2 regions of the Lysinibacillus sp. 2017 genome follow, and region 2 is predicted to be linked to the other one. Evidence: a T-box and tRNA genes for the amino acid it is inferred to sense, from the RefSeq annotation. Region 2 holds a T-box; the other holds one or more tRNA genes.

Region 1 (6,308 bases), 1.4 Mb from region 2:
AATTTGGCCATTTCACCGCATTTTTCAAGTCATTCTTCACGTTATGTGGAACGCAGTTTAGACATTTTTAAGCCAAATCTACATAAATGGTTAAATGGGGAACATGATTTAGAAAATAAAATGAATATTTTACGAGGATACTAATTGAGAATTCAGGTCAGTAAAATTAACATTTAGACCTCATATTTTCAATTAGCTATCCATTTAAATGACTTTTAATTCAAATAGCATAAGCAATTGTTGACAAGTTGCGGATAAATTCGATACACTATTTATAACAATTATAAATTAATAATATGTATGAAAAGAGGTGCATGAGGATGTCTGAATTGCATTTAAAAGATGCGCTAGACACGTTAAAGACTACTGGTGTAAGAATTACTCCTCAGCGTCATGCGATTTTAGAATATTTAATTCAATGTATGAAACACCCAACAGCTGATGAAATTTACAAAGCACTTGGTGATAAATTCCCAAATATGAGTGTGGCGACAGTATATAATAACTTACGTGTATTCCGTGAAGTGGGCTTAGTAAAAGAGTTAACGTATGGTGATGCAGCAAGCCGTTTCGATTTCGTAACAGGGGATCACTATCATATGATTTGTGAGAGCTGCGGTAAGATTGTTGACTTCCATTACCCAGGATTAAATGAAGTAGAGCAATTCGCTTCACATGTGACTGGCTTTGAAGTAAATTCGCACCGTTTAGAAGTGTACGGAACTTGTCCTGACTGTATTACAGTTGGTTCAAAAAAAGTACAATAACATTCGAACCTAGTAACAAATTCGTTACTAGGTTTTTTTATGTAAAAAACGCACACCCTTATGTGGATGTGCGTTAAGTGATTATTGTTTTTTACTATTATAAGATTGATCGAATTCTTCACCTTCTAAATTCGGGTCCATCGTAAGTGGTTCGTTGCAATACATACATAAATCTACGCGACCTAACACTTTCGTCCATTTCCCGCATCCAGGACAAACAACTTGTACAGCACGAGTTGATAACAAACCAATCCAACCATAGACAACCGTACTGCCAATAATACAAAGAAGGCCGACTGTCATAAAGATTAAGACTAATACTTGATTTTCTCTGAAGAAGATTGCGCCATACATAATAACAAATCCAATAAAAACAAGCGCAAGTGCGAATGAACGAATTTTATTAATTTTATTGCTATATTTTTTCATTTAGTTTGCCTCCCAATCTAAATTATACTATAACATAAATTGGATTTAATTTTGAATATGTGAAAGAATTTGGATATTATTCTAATGATCTTCATGTAATCAACTTATGATTTTAAAAAGGTTTATATCGTTTTAGTGTCGAATAAGGTAGAGAAATTCATGAAATCGATGAATTTGCGGATAATGAAGACTAGTTAATTTGTATTAGAGCATTTACAATGAATTATAAAATAATTAATAGTAGCGAAAAAATTCAGGGGGAACATTATGGAACACATTTTAAGACCGATTTATCAAGAACGTGCAAGTCAGCCAGATACATTAGGGGTTATTTTAATTAATAAGCGGGAGCATGAACTTACTTTGACAGATACATTCGATGCTGTTCTTCTTATTATAGTAAAAGATGCAGAAGCACCAATATATTCTAAACACTATACATATGGTGAGTCGAAGATGGTTATGCACATCGTAACTGAAAAACGTTTACGTAAATGGATTTTCATAGGTTCTAATAAGCGATTAGTAAATTGGTTATTTAATGGCAGGATTATGTTTGACCGCAATGAGTTTCTTTTTAAATTACGCTCAGAGTTACAAGAATTCCCGTTCTTTGGTCGAAAGTTAAAAACAGGTATTCAATTTTCAAAATTAATTCGTAGTTATTTAGAAGGCAAAGAGTTATTTGAAAGTGGTGATTATTTAGATGCATATAATCATGTGATTGCATCTCTTCATCATTTAGGTCGCTTATCAGTTATTGATAGTGGTAACTATCCAGAAGTAACAGTATGGGCACAAGTAAAAAGAAATGACCCAGCCATTTATAAACTATATGAAGAACTAATTATGAGTAATGAAAGTTTAGAAAAGCGTTTAGAACTATTATTTTTAGCAGGAGAGTTTTTAATTAATTCAAGAACAAATGATGGTGCACAACATATTTTAGAAACGATGCTAGCTCAACCAACTTGGACAATTCAAGAACTTCATGATCAACCAGAACTAAGCTACTATTCAACGGAACTAGAAGTTTTTGTTGAATACTTAATTGAAAAAGGTCTTATACTTGTGGAAACGGTAATAGCGAAGAATGAGGCTATATTCCATCGTAACTATTATATTGATAGACAATTTGTTGAAAGAGAATATGGATTATAGTATATTATTTCAGAGCGTTTCATAACGCTCTGAAAATGATTTTTAAAAAAGTGTTGACGTTTATGTGTATAGTATTGTAATATATTAAATGTCGCTAAGACGTAAACGAAATAACAACTTCTAAATTGTTAGAATAGCTCAAATAACTTTTTTAAAAAAGTTATTGACAAAGAAAAACAAAGATGTTAAATTAGAGAAGTCGCAAAAACGACACACGAAATCAAATGAACCTTGAAAACTGAACAAGCAACGTTAATGAAACAAAGCTTCTTAAATGAAGCAAAAATAGATATCAACTTTTAGTTGATACGCTAGCAAAGCAAATGAGCTTTCAAACTAACTATTATGGAGAGTTTGATCCTGGCTCAGGACGAACGCTGGCGGCATGCCTAATACATGCAAGTCGAGCGAATGACGAAGAAGCTTGCTTCTTTTGATTTAGCGGCGGACGGGTGAGTAACACGTGGGTAACCTACCTTACAGATTGGGATAACTTCGGGAAACCGGAGCTAATACCGAATAATATTTTTCTCCTCATGGAGAGTTATTGAAAGACGGTTTCGGCTGTCACTGTAAGATGGGCCCGCGGCGCATTAGCTAGTTGGTGAGGTAACGGCTCACCAAGGCAACGATGCGTAGCCGACCTGAGAGGGTGATCGGCCACACTGGGACTGAGACACGGCCCAGACTCCTACGGGAGGCAGCAGTAGGGAATCTTCCACAATGGGCGAAAGCCTGATGGAGCAATGCCGCGTGAGTGAAGAAGGATTTCGGTTCGTAAAACTCTGTTGCAAGGGAAGAACAAGTAGCGTAGTAACTGGCGCTACCTTGACGGTACCTTGTTAGAAAGCCACGGCTAACTACGTGCCAGCAGCCGCGGTAATACGTAGGTGGCAAGCGTTGTCCGGAATTATTGGGCGTAAAGCGCGCGCAGGTGGTTCCTTAAGTCTGATGTGAAAGCCCACGGCTCAACCGTGGAGGGTCATTGGAAACTGGGGAACTTGAGTGCAGAAGAGGATAGTGGAATTCCAAGTGTAGCGGTGAAATGCGTAGAGATTTGGAGGAACACCAGTGGCGAAGGCGACTATCTGGTCTGTAACTGACACTGAGGCGCGAAAGCGTGGGGAGCAAACAGGATTAGATACCCTGGTAGTCCACGCCGTAAACGATGAGTGCTAAGTGTTGGGGGGTTTCCGCCCCTCAGTGCTGCAGCTAACGCATTAAGCACTCCGCCTGGGGAGTACGGTCGCAAGACTGAAACTCAAAGGAATTGACGGGGGCCCGCACAAGCGGTGGAGCATGTGGTTTAATTCGAAGCAACGCGAAGAACCTTACCAGGTCTTGACATCCCATTGACCACTGTAGAGATACAGTTTTCCCTTCGGGGACAACGGTGACAGGTGGTGCATGGTTGTCGTCAGCTCGTGTCGTGAGATGTTGGGTTAAGTCCCGCAACGAGCGCAACCCTTGTTCTTAGTTGCCATCATTTAGTTGGGCACTCTAAGGAGACTGCCGGTGATAAACCGGAGGAAGGTGGGGATGACGTCAAATCATCATGCCCCTTATGACCTGGGCTACACACGTGCTACAATGGACGATACAAACGGTTGCCAACCCGCGAGGGGGAGCTAATCCGATAAAATCGTTCTCAGTTCGGATTGTAGGCTGCAACTCGCCTACATGAAGCCGGAATCGCTAGTAATCGTGGATCAGCATGCCACGGTGAATACGTTCCCGGGCCTTGTACACACCGCCCGTCACACCACGAGAGTTTGTAACACCCGAAGTCGGTGAGGTAACCCTTGTGGAGCCAGCCGCCGAAGGTGGGATAGATGATTGGGGTGAAGTCGTAACAAGGTAGCCGTATCGGAAGGTGCGGCTGGATCACCTCCTTTCTAAGGATTTTTCGGAATCATTCCTTCGGGGAATGAAACATTAACGTTTGCTGTTCAGTTTTGAAGGTTTATGAAACAAATTTATATCTTCTAAGAGGGCCTATAGCTCAGCTGGTTAGAGCGCACGCCTGATAAGCGTGAGGTCGATGGTTCGAGTCCATTTAGGCCCACCATATAAATTATTTTATATACCTCTTATACAAACATTGGGGCCTTAGCTCAGCTGGGAGAGCGCCTGCCTTGCACGCAGGAGGTCAGCGGTTCGATCCCGCTAGGCTCCACCAATAAAATATTTGTTCCTTACACTAGCGCTATTGTCGCAAAGCTGTATGAAGCAAATTCAGCGAAGCTTATTCACGATGTGATTGAAGTCAGCTGCTTTGTTCTTTGAAAACTGGATAAAACGACATTGAAAGCAATAAACAAATTTTCTATTAGTAATGATAGATCACAAACGTCAAGTAATTGACGTGCAAACTTAAATCTTGAACTTGTTCAAGTTTAACTAAACTTTTGGTTAAGTTAATAAGGGCGCACGGTGGATGCCTTGGCACTAGGAGTCGATGAAGGACGGCACTAACACCGATATGCCTCGGGGAGCTGTAAGTAAGCTTTGATCCGGGGATTTCCGAATGGGGGAACCCACTATCTTTAATCGGATAGTATCTACACGTGAATTCATAGCGTGATGAGGACAGACGCAGAGAACTGAAACATCTAAGTACCTGCAGGAACAGAAAGAAAATTCGATTCCCTGAGTAGCGGCGAGCGAAACGGGAAGAGCCCAAACCAAAGAGCTTGCTCTTTGGGGTTGTAGGACATTCTATACGGAGTTACAAAAGAATGAGCTAGACGAAGCGACTTGGAAAGGTCCGCGAAACAAGGTAAAAGCCCTGTAGTCAAAAGTTCATTCCCTCCAGAGTGTATCCTGAGTACGGCGGAACACGTGAAATTCCGTCGGAATCTGGGAGGACCATCTCCCAAGGCTAAATACTACCTAGTGACCGATAGTGAACCAGTACCGTGAGGGAAAGGTGAAAAGCACCCCGGAAGGGGAGTGAAATAGATCCTGAAACCGTGTGCCTACAAGTAGTTAGAGCCCGTTAATGGGTGATAGCGTGCCTTTTGTAGAATGAACCGGCGAGTTACGATTACGTGCGAGGTTAAGTTGAGAAGACGGAGCCGCAGCGAAAGCGAGTCTGAATAGGGCGAATTAGTACGTGGTCGTAGACCCGAAACCAGGTGATCTACCCATGTCCAGGGTGAAGGTGAGGTAACACTTACTGGAGGCCCGAACCCACGCATGTTGAAAAATGCGGGGATGAGGTGTGGGTAGCGGAGAAATTCCAATCGAACCTGGAGATAGCTGGTTCTCTCCGAAATAGCTTTAGGGCTAGCCTCGTGATTGAGAATACTGGAGGTAGAGCACTGTTTGGACTAGGGGCCCATCTCGGGTTACCGAATTCAGACAAACTCCGAATGCCAGATATTTATACACGGGAGTCAGACTGCGAGTGATAAGATCCGTAGTCAAAAGGGAAACAGCCCAGACCACCAGCTAAGGTCCCAAAGTAATCGTTAAGTGGAAAAGGATGTGGCGTTGCTTAGACAACCAGGATGTTGGCTTAGAAGCAGCCATCATTTAAAGAGTGCGTAATAGCTCACTGGTCGAGTGACACTGCGCCGAAAATGTATCGGGGCTAAACGATTCACCGAAGCTGTGGATGCATCCGTATGGATGCGTGGTAGGAGAGCGTTCTAAGGGCGTTGAAGTCAGACCGGAAGGACTGGTGGAGCGCTTAGAAGTGAGAATGCCGGTATGAGTAGCGAAACATGGGTGAGAATCCCATGCACCGTATGACTAAGGTTTCCTGAGGAAGGCTCGTCCGCTCAGGGTTAGTCGGGACCTAAGCCGAGGCCGATAGGCGTAGGCGATGGACAACAGGTTGATATTCCTGTACCACCTCCTCACCGTTTGAGAAATGGGGGGACGCAGTAGGATAGGGTAAGCAGAGCGTTGGTTGTCTCTGTTCAAGCAGTAAGGCGTGTATGTAGG
Region 2 (6,308 bases):
TATTGGCTCATTACTTTTAATGGATCAATTGTATTACCAAGTGATTTCGACATTTTACGGCCTTCACCGTCTAATACGAAACCATGTGTTAATAAGCCTTTATATGGTGCATGACCATTAATCGCAACAGATGTAATTAATGATGAGTTGAACCATCCACGGTGTTGGTCAGAACCTTCTAAGTAAAGGTCAGCAGGATATTTCATACCGCGTTCAACTAATACGCCTTGGTGAGATGATCCTGAGTCGAACCATACGTCCATAATGTCATTTTCTTTTGTAAATTTACCGTTCGGGCTACCTGGATGTGTAAAGCCTTCAGGTAATAATTCTTTTACTTCTTTTTGGAACCAAATATTTGAACCGTGTTCACGGAATAATTTTGAAATATGAGCGATTGTTTCTGGTGTGATAATTGGTTCTTCGTTTTCAGCATAGAAAATTGGAATCGGAACACCCCATGCACGTTGACGAGAAATTACCCAGTCACCACGGTCACGAATCATATTGTAAAGACGCGTTTCACCCCATGCAGGTGTGAATTCTGTTGATTTTACTGCAGCAAGTAACTCATCACGGAACATTTCAACCGAAGCAAACCATTGTGGTGTTGCACGGAAAATTACTGGTTTTTTTGTACGCCAGTCATGTGGGTATGAGTGAGAGAACTTAGACACATTTAATAACGCGCCTTCTTCTTTTAATTTTTCAATGACTACTGGATTTGCTTTTTCATAGAATAAGCCTTCAAAGCCAGGTGCTTCATCTGTATAACAACCACCATTATCTACTGGTGATAAAATATCTAAACCGTAACGTTTACCGATTTGATAGTCATCTTCACCATGACCTGGTGCTGTGTGTACACAACCTGTACCCGCTTCAGCTGTTACATGATCGCCTACCATTACTAATGAATCACGTTTGTAAATTGGGTGTTCTGCAACTAACATGTCAAGCTCTTGGCCTTTTACTTCTTGGACGATTTCGTAAGTTTCCCAACCAAATGTAGCAGCTAATTTTTCTAGTAAATCTTTCATGACGATATACTTAGAACCATTTGCTTCGACTACAACATATGTGTATTCAGGATTTACTGAGATCCCTAAGTTTGCAGGAATTGTCCAAGGTGTTGTTGTCCAAATCACGAATTTCGCATCCGCTGGTACGACACCTTTGCTATCTTTAATACCGAATGCTACATAAATTGAATACGATTCAACATCTTTGTATTCGATTTCTGCTTCTGCTAATGCTGATTCAGAAGATGGCGACCAATATACAGGTTTTAAACCTTTGTAGATGTAGCCTTTTTCCGCCATTTTACCAAATACTTCGATTTGACGTGCTTCGAATTCTGGTTTTAATGTGATGTATGGGTTTGCCCAATCCGCACGAACACCTAAGCGTTGGAATTGTGCACTTTGGTTTGCAACTTGCTCATATGCATATTTTTCACAAAGTTCACGGAAATCAGCTACTGACATTTCTTTACGCTTAACGCCTTTGTTTGTTAACGCTTGTTCGATTGGTAAACCATGTGTATCCCAACCTGGAATATAATTTACGTGGAAACCAGTCATCGATTTATGACGGTTAATCATATCTTTAATTACTTTGTTTAATGCATGACCTGCATGGATGTTACCATTTGCATATGGGGGGCCATCATGTAATAAGAAGTGTGGGCGATCCTTTGTACGCTCCATCACTAATTTATTGATATCCATTTCATCCCACTGTGCTTGAATTTGTGGTTCTTTTGTCGGTAATCCACCGCGCATTGGGAAATCTGTTTTTGGCATTAATAATGTATCTTTATACTCTACCATTTGAAAAGCCTCCTAAAGTTTTTTGAATAGCAAAAAGCCCCTCAATCCCATAAAAGGGACGAGGAGCATGACTCTCGTGGTACCACCCTAAATTTGCTCATCTTTATAGACTTGCCTCATTAGACACTGTAACGTCGTGTAAAACGAAATAGCTTACTTTTTTCAGCCATTTAGCTCAAGAGTGATTTTCTATTTAGATGCTTCGTTCGAGCTTCCACCATCCTCGAATCGCTTTACCACAACACTAAATTTACTGTCTCCGTCTTTGCTTTTATGCAGATTGCATCCTATTCATTATTTTTCAGTATATGAAAAGGTTACACACAATGTCAAGTACGATTCCTTAATACATTACATTTCCTTCTGCTGAACTCTCTTGTTCTTCATCAGAACGATTTTGATCTTGAATTTCTGTAAGATCAACATCATATTCAAGTAAGTGTTCCCAATCATCGGTGTTCAATAAATCTAATTGTGCTTCGACAAGCATTTTAAAACGATTGCGGAATACTTTTGATTGTTTCTTTAATTCATCAATTTCAATCGTTACTTTACGTGCTTTCGTTAATGCATCATTAATAATACGATCTGCATTTTTTTCTGCTTCTTTCACGATTAACTTGGCTTCTTTTTGAGAGTTGCGGCGAACTTCATCAGCCGCCTCTTGTGCTACAACGATTGATCTTTGCAATGTATCTTCTAATGAATTGTAGTGATTCATCCGTTCAGACATTATTTTTACTTTGTCTTCTAATTCTTTTCTTTCACGTAAAATAATCTCATAATCTTTAATAATTTGATCTAAAAACTCATTGACCTCATCTTCAGCATATCCACGGAATCCACGGGCAAATTCTTTATTATGTATATCAAGAGGTGATAATGGCATCTCGTTCTACTCTCCTTTACGAACAGTTCTTTTAAATATTATAATCTTTTCTAAAGTGAATAACATCCTATTTTCACAAAAAACACTGGTTTATTATGTTTTTTGCTCTAAACGTCCTACTTGTAGGCGAATTTTATCCTTTTTCGTACGTCCTTCTGTCATAATAACCTTCATTCGACCAAATCCACGTGCCGAAACAATATCGCCTTCTTGTAGCTCAAATGCAACAGCTTCACGCACCGTCCAATTGACTTTTACCTTTCCCGCGTTAATTAAGCTTTGTGATTTTTGGCGAGAAATATTAGCAATCGTTGCTAAGACAACATCTAAGCGCATAGAAGAAACGGTGTAAGAATTTTCCACCCATTTTTCTTCATTTTGAATATAGGGTGTTGTTGCATCTACTTCTTCTAAATGCACCTTCACTTTTCCAATACTCGTCAAATGAGCACGTACATAATCAGCAATTTCCATAGTGAGTGCAAATTGTACCGTATTTTCAGTTAAACGAATATCTCCAAACTTACTTCGATCAAGACCAATTGATAATAGTGAACCTAGCACATCTGGATGACGTAGTTGAACAAATTTCGTCGGGTAATGAATCGAATAAATCGTAATTTGAAACTCTTCTTCAGCAGGCTCAAAATAGGACGGAGCAATCAGCATTCGTTTTCGTTCTGCATTTTCAAATAAACCTTCCGTAAACACCTTCAAGTCCTCCGACTGTTTAACAATCGATTCAACGATAAAGCGCTGTCTCGGGTCAAGAAAATCCGTCAACTTTGGTGCATAGCGATCCTCTACTTCACGCTGCCAACCGACAACCTGTTCAATAAAGGGTTGTTCATCTTTTCGAAAATGTTGTATTAGATGCTCCACAGAACTTACCTCTTTCTTTAAAAATGTATCTTTAAATATTCCACTATTTTCTATTTCCGAAACACTATTTTCTTTAGAAAAACATTTTACGGGCCAAATAATGTGAAATTTTATCTTTTCTTATGTTGCTTGAAAATTTCTTCCTTCTTAGCCGTTAAAAAAGAATTCCCCTACTTGCCGCAGGGGAATTACTTTACTATAACAAAAATCCGATGACGTTATAAACACCTTGTTCGATGAAAATTAATACGAAAAGACCGACAATTGGTGAAATATCGATCATACCAATCGGTGGGATAAACTTACGGAAAAATCCTAAATACGGTTCACAAGCCTTTTCTAAAAATCGTCCTACTGCAGATTCTTGTAGCGCTGGAATCCAAGACATTAGTATGTAAGCGATCAGCATATAACGATAAATCATAAATGCTGCGCTAACAATTGAAATAATTGTCATTTTTATACCTCACTAAATTTATATTATTCAAACGTTAGGTTTGAAATTTCACCTGATACTTCTACGTTTTCTGGTGTGCATAAAAAAATATCATTGCCGATACGTTGAATATCGCCACCTAGTGCATATACCGTACCACTTAAGAAATCGATAATTCGTTTTCCTTGATCACGGTCGATACGTTGAAGATTTACAACTGTTGCACGTTTATTTTTTAAGTGTTCTGCTATATCTTGTGCTTCCGCATAAACTCGTGGCTCTATTAAAACAAGCTTTGAATTTTTAGAAGATGAAGCTGCTTGTAAACTTACAACATTATTTTGTACAGAAACTTCATTTCGTGACTGTTGTTGAGGCTTACGCTCTTTTTTTATACGATTTTGAATGACTTGCTGTTGAGGTATGCGCTCTTGATTTTGAGATGGCACTGCCCTTGGTACTTGCTTTTCTGCTGGTTGCGATTGCTCTAGTGCATGTTCTTCTTCTGCCTCTTCTAGATAGAAGAATTTATCAAATATATTTTTAATACTCATTGTACTTCCTCCTTAACCAACAAGAGCTGTTCCAATTCTTACAAATGTTGCACCTTCTTCAACGGCAATTTCATAGTCATTTGACATTCCCATCGATAACTCCGTACAAGGTACATTGTGTAAGTTTAATTGTGCAACCTCTTGTTGAAGCTGTTTTAATTCCTGAAACACATGTCTAATAACGGATTCATCCTCAGTGAAAGGAGCCATTGTCATTAAGCCAACTACTTCTATTTTTGAAAATTTCTCAAGTTGCTTTACAAATTCAAGTGTTTGCTCTTTCGTTAATCCATGCTTTGAATCTTCTCCCGATACATTCGCTTGAACAAAGCATTTCACCTTTTTTGTTGCTCTTTTTTCAATTTCCTCTGCTAAACTCAAACGATCTAATGAGTGTAAATAATCAATTTCATTAATGATTTGCTTCACTTTACGTGTTTGTAGAGAACCGATATAATGCCAAGAAATAGTTGACTGAATGGCCTGTAGCTTTGATTCTAAGCCTTCTGGACGATTTTCACCTAAGTTTACTAGACCTGCTTCAATTGCCTCTTGTGTGCGTGCTACATCAACTTGTTTCGTTACAGCAATAATATTGACGGCTTGCTGTGCATTTGATCGTTGTTTTGCTTGTTCTATATTATTTTGAATAATTTCTAAATTATTTACGATTTTCGCCACTTTTTCCCCAACTTTACAACAATAGTTTCTTTCATTGTAACAAGCGGTTCTGTAATTTTCAATGAATAGCGTGACCTATTCGTTTTGAGTCTTCACAAGTATGACATCTTTTCCCACTGTGAGTATATGACTATAAGCAATCTTCCTTACTCCCTCTTCCGCTTGGAATAAGTGGTAAAACTTCTTTGGCGCAGAAATTATAAACGCCTCAATCATTCCATCCTTTTCACTAACTTCTGCATCGACGATATAACCGATAAATTTTCCACTCTCTGCATCAATAATTTCCTTTTCCTGAACTGACGTAAACCGCATTTCTCCATCCTTTCATTTATATAAAAAGGACGGCCCATAATTTTGGACAGTCCCTTTTTAGTCATCTATTTTACATTTACCTAAAATCACGCTTCATCATTTCAACAGCACTCTTTTCTAATCGAGAAATTTGAGCTTGTGATATGCCTAATGATTGAGCAATTTCTGATTGTGTTTCTCCGTAAAAAAATCGTTTTGTAATAATTAATTTTTGACGGACATCTAATTTTTTCATACTTTCCTGTAAAGAAATTGTCCCGATCCATTGTTCTTCAGATACTTTATCTTTTAATTGATCAATCATATAAATGGCATCTCCACCATCTGAATAAATCGGTTCTTGTAAGGACAATGGATCTTGAATTGCATCGAGAGCATAGAGCACATCTTCTTTTTTCATATCAATCACTTGTGCCAGCTGATCGATTGTAGGTTCTACTAAATGCTCAGTAATATACTGTTCACGAGCTTGCATCGCTTTATAGGCAATATCACGTAATGAACGCGATACACGCAATGAATGATGGTCTCGTAAATGGCGGCGAATCTCTCCCATAATCATTGGTACCGCATACGTAGAAAAGCGGACATTATGCGATAAATCAAAATTATCTATGGCCTTTAATAATCCAATGCATCCTACTTGAAACAAATCATCTGCTTGTTCCCCTCGATATGCATAACGACCTACAATACTTAACACAAGTCTCAAATTACAA

The links. A T-box is a leader RNA that pairs with one kind of tRNA and senses whether it is charged. The one in region 2 lies ahead of ileS (isoleucine--tRNA ligase), so its partner is inferred to be a tRNA-Ile.
Region 1: it has a tRNA-Ile gene. The T-box ahead of ileS (isoleucine--tRNA ligase) is inferred to sense a tRNA for this amino acid. The anticodon was not compared.

Annotation. Positions count from the first base shown of each region.
Region 1 covers NZ_CP029002.1:3,199,460-3,205,767, reverse strand. Annotated here, with positions in the region: gene DCE79_RS15750 (D-2-hydroxyacid dehydrogenase) at 1-144, shown strand, start outside; gene perR (peroxide-responsive transcriptional repressor PerR) at 321-767, shown strand; gene DCE79_RS15740 (YgzB family protein) at 849-1,196, opposite strand; gene DCE79_RS15735 (nucleotidyltransferase-like protein) at 1,464-2,357, shown strand; rRNA gene DCE79_RS15730 (16S ribosomal RNA) at 2,700-4,252, shown strand; tRNA gene DCE79_RS15725 (tRNA-Ile) at 4,349-4,425, shown strand; tRNA gene DCE79_RS15720 (tRNA-Ala) at 4,461-4,536, shown strand; rRNA gene DCE79_RS15715 (23S ribosomal RNA) at 4,768-6,308, shown strand, end outside.
Region 2 covers NZ_CP029002.1:896,775-903,082, reverse strand. Annotated here, with positions in the region: gene ileS (isoleucine--tRNA ligase) at 1-1,832, opposite strand, end outside; T-box leader at 1,884-2,107, opposite strand; gene DCE79_RS03980 (DivIVA domain-containing protein) at 2,176-2,721, opposite strand; gene DCE79_RS03975 (YlmH family RNA-binding protein) at 2,815-3,603, opposite strand; gene DCE79_RS03970 (YggT family protein) at 3,800-4,060, opposite strand; gene DCE79_RS03965 (cell division protein SepF) at 4,084-4,593, opposite strand; gene DCE79_RS03960 (YggS family pyridoxal phosphate-dependent enzyme) at 4,606-5,274, opposite strand; gene DCE79_RS03955 (PRC-barrel domain-containing protein) at 5,350-5,589, opposite strand; gene sigG (RNA polymerase sporulation sigma factor SigG) at 5,666-6,308, opposite strand, start outside.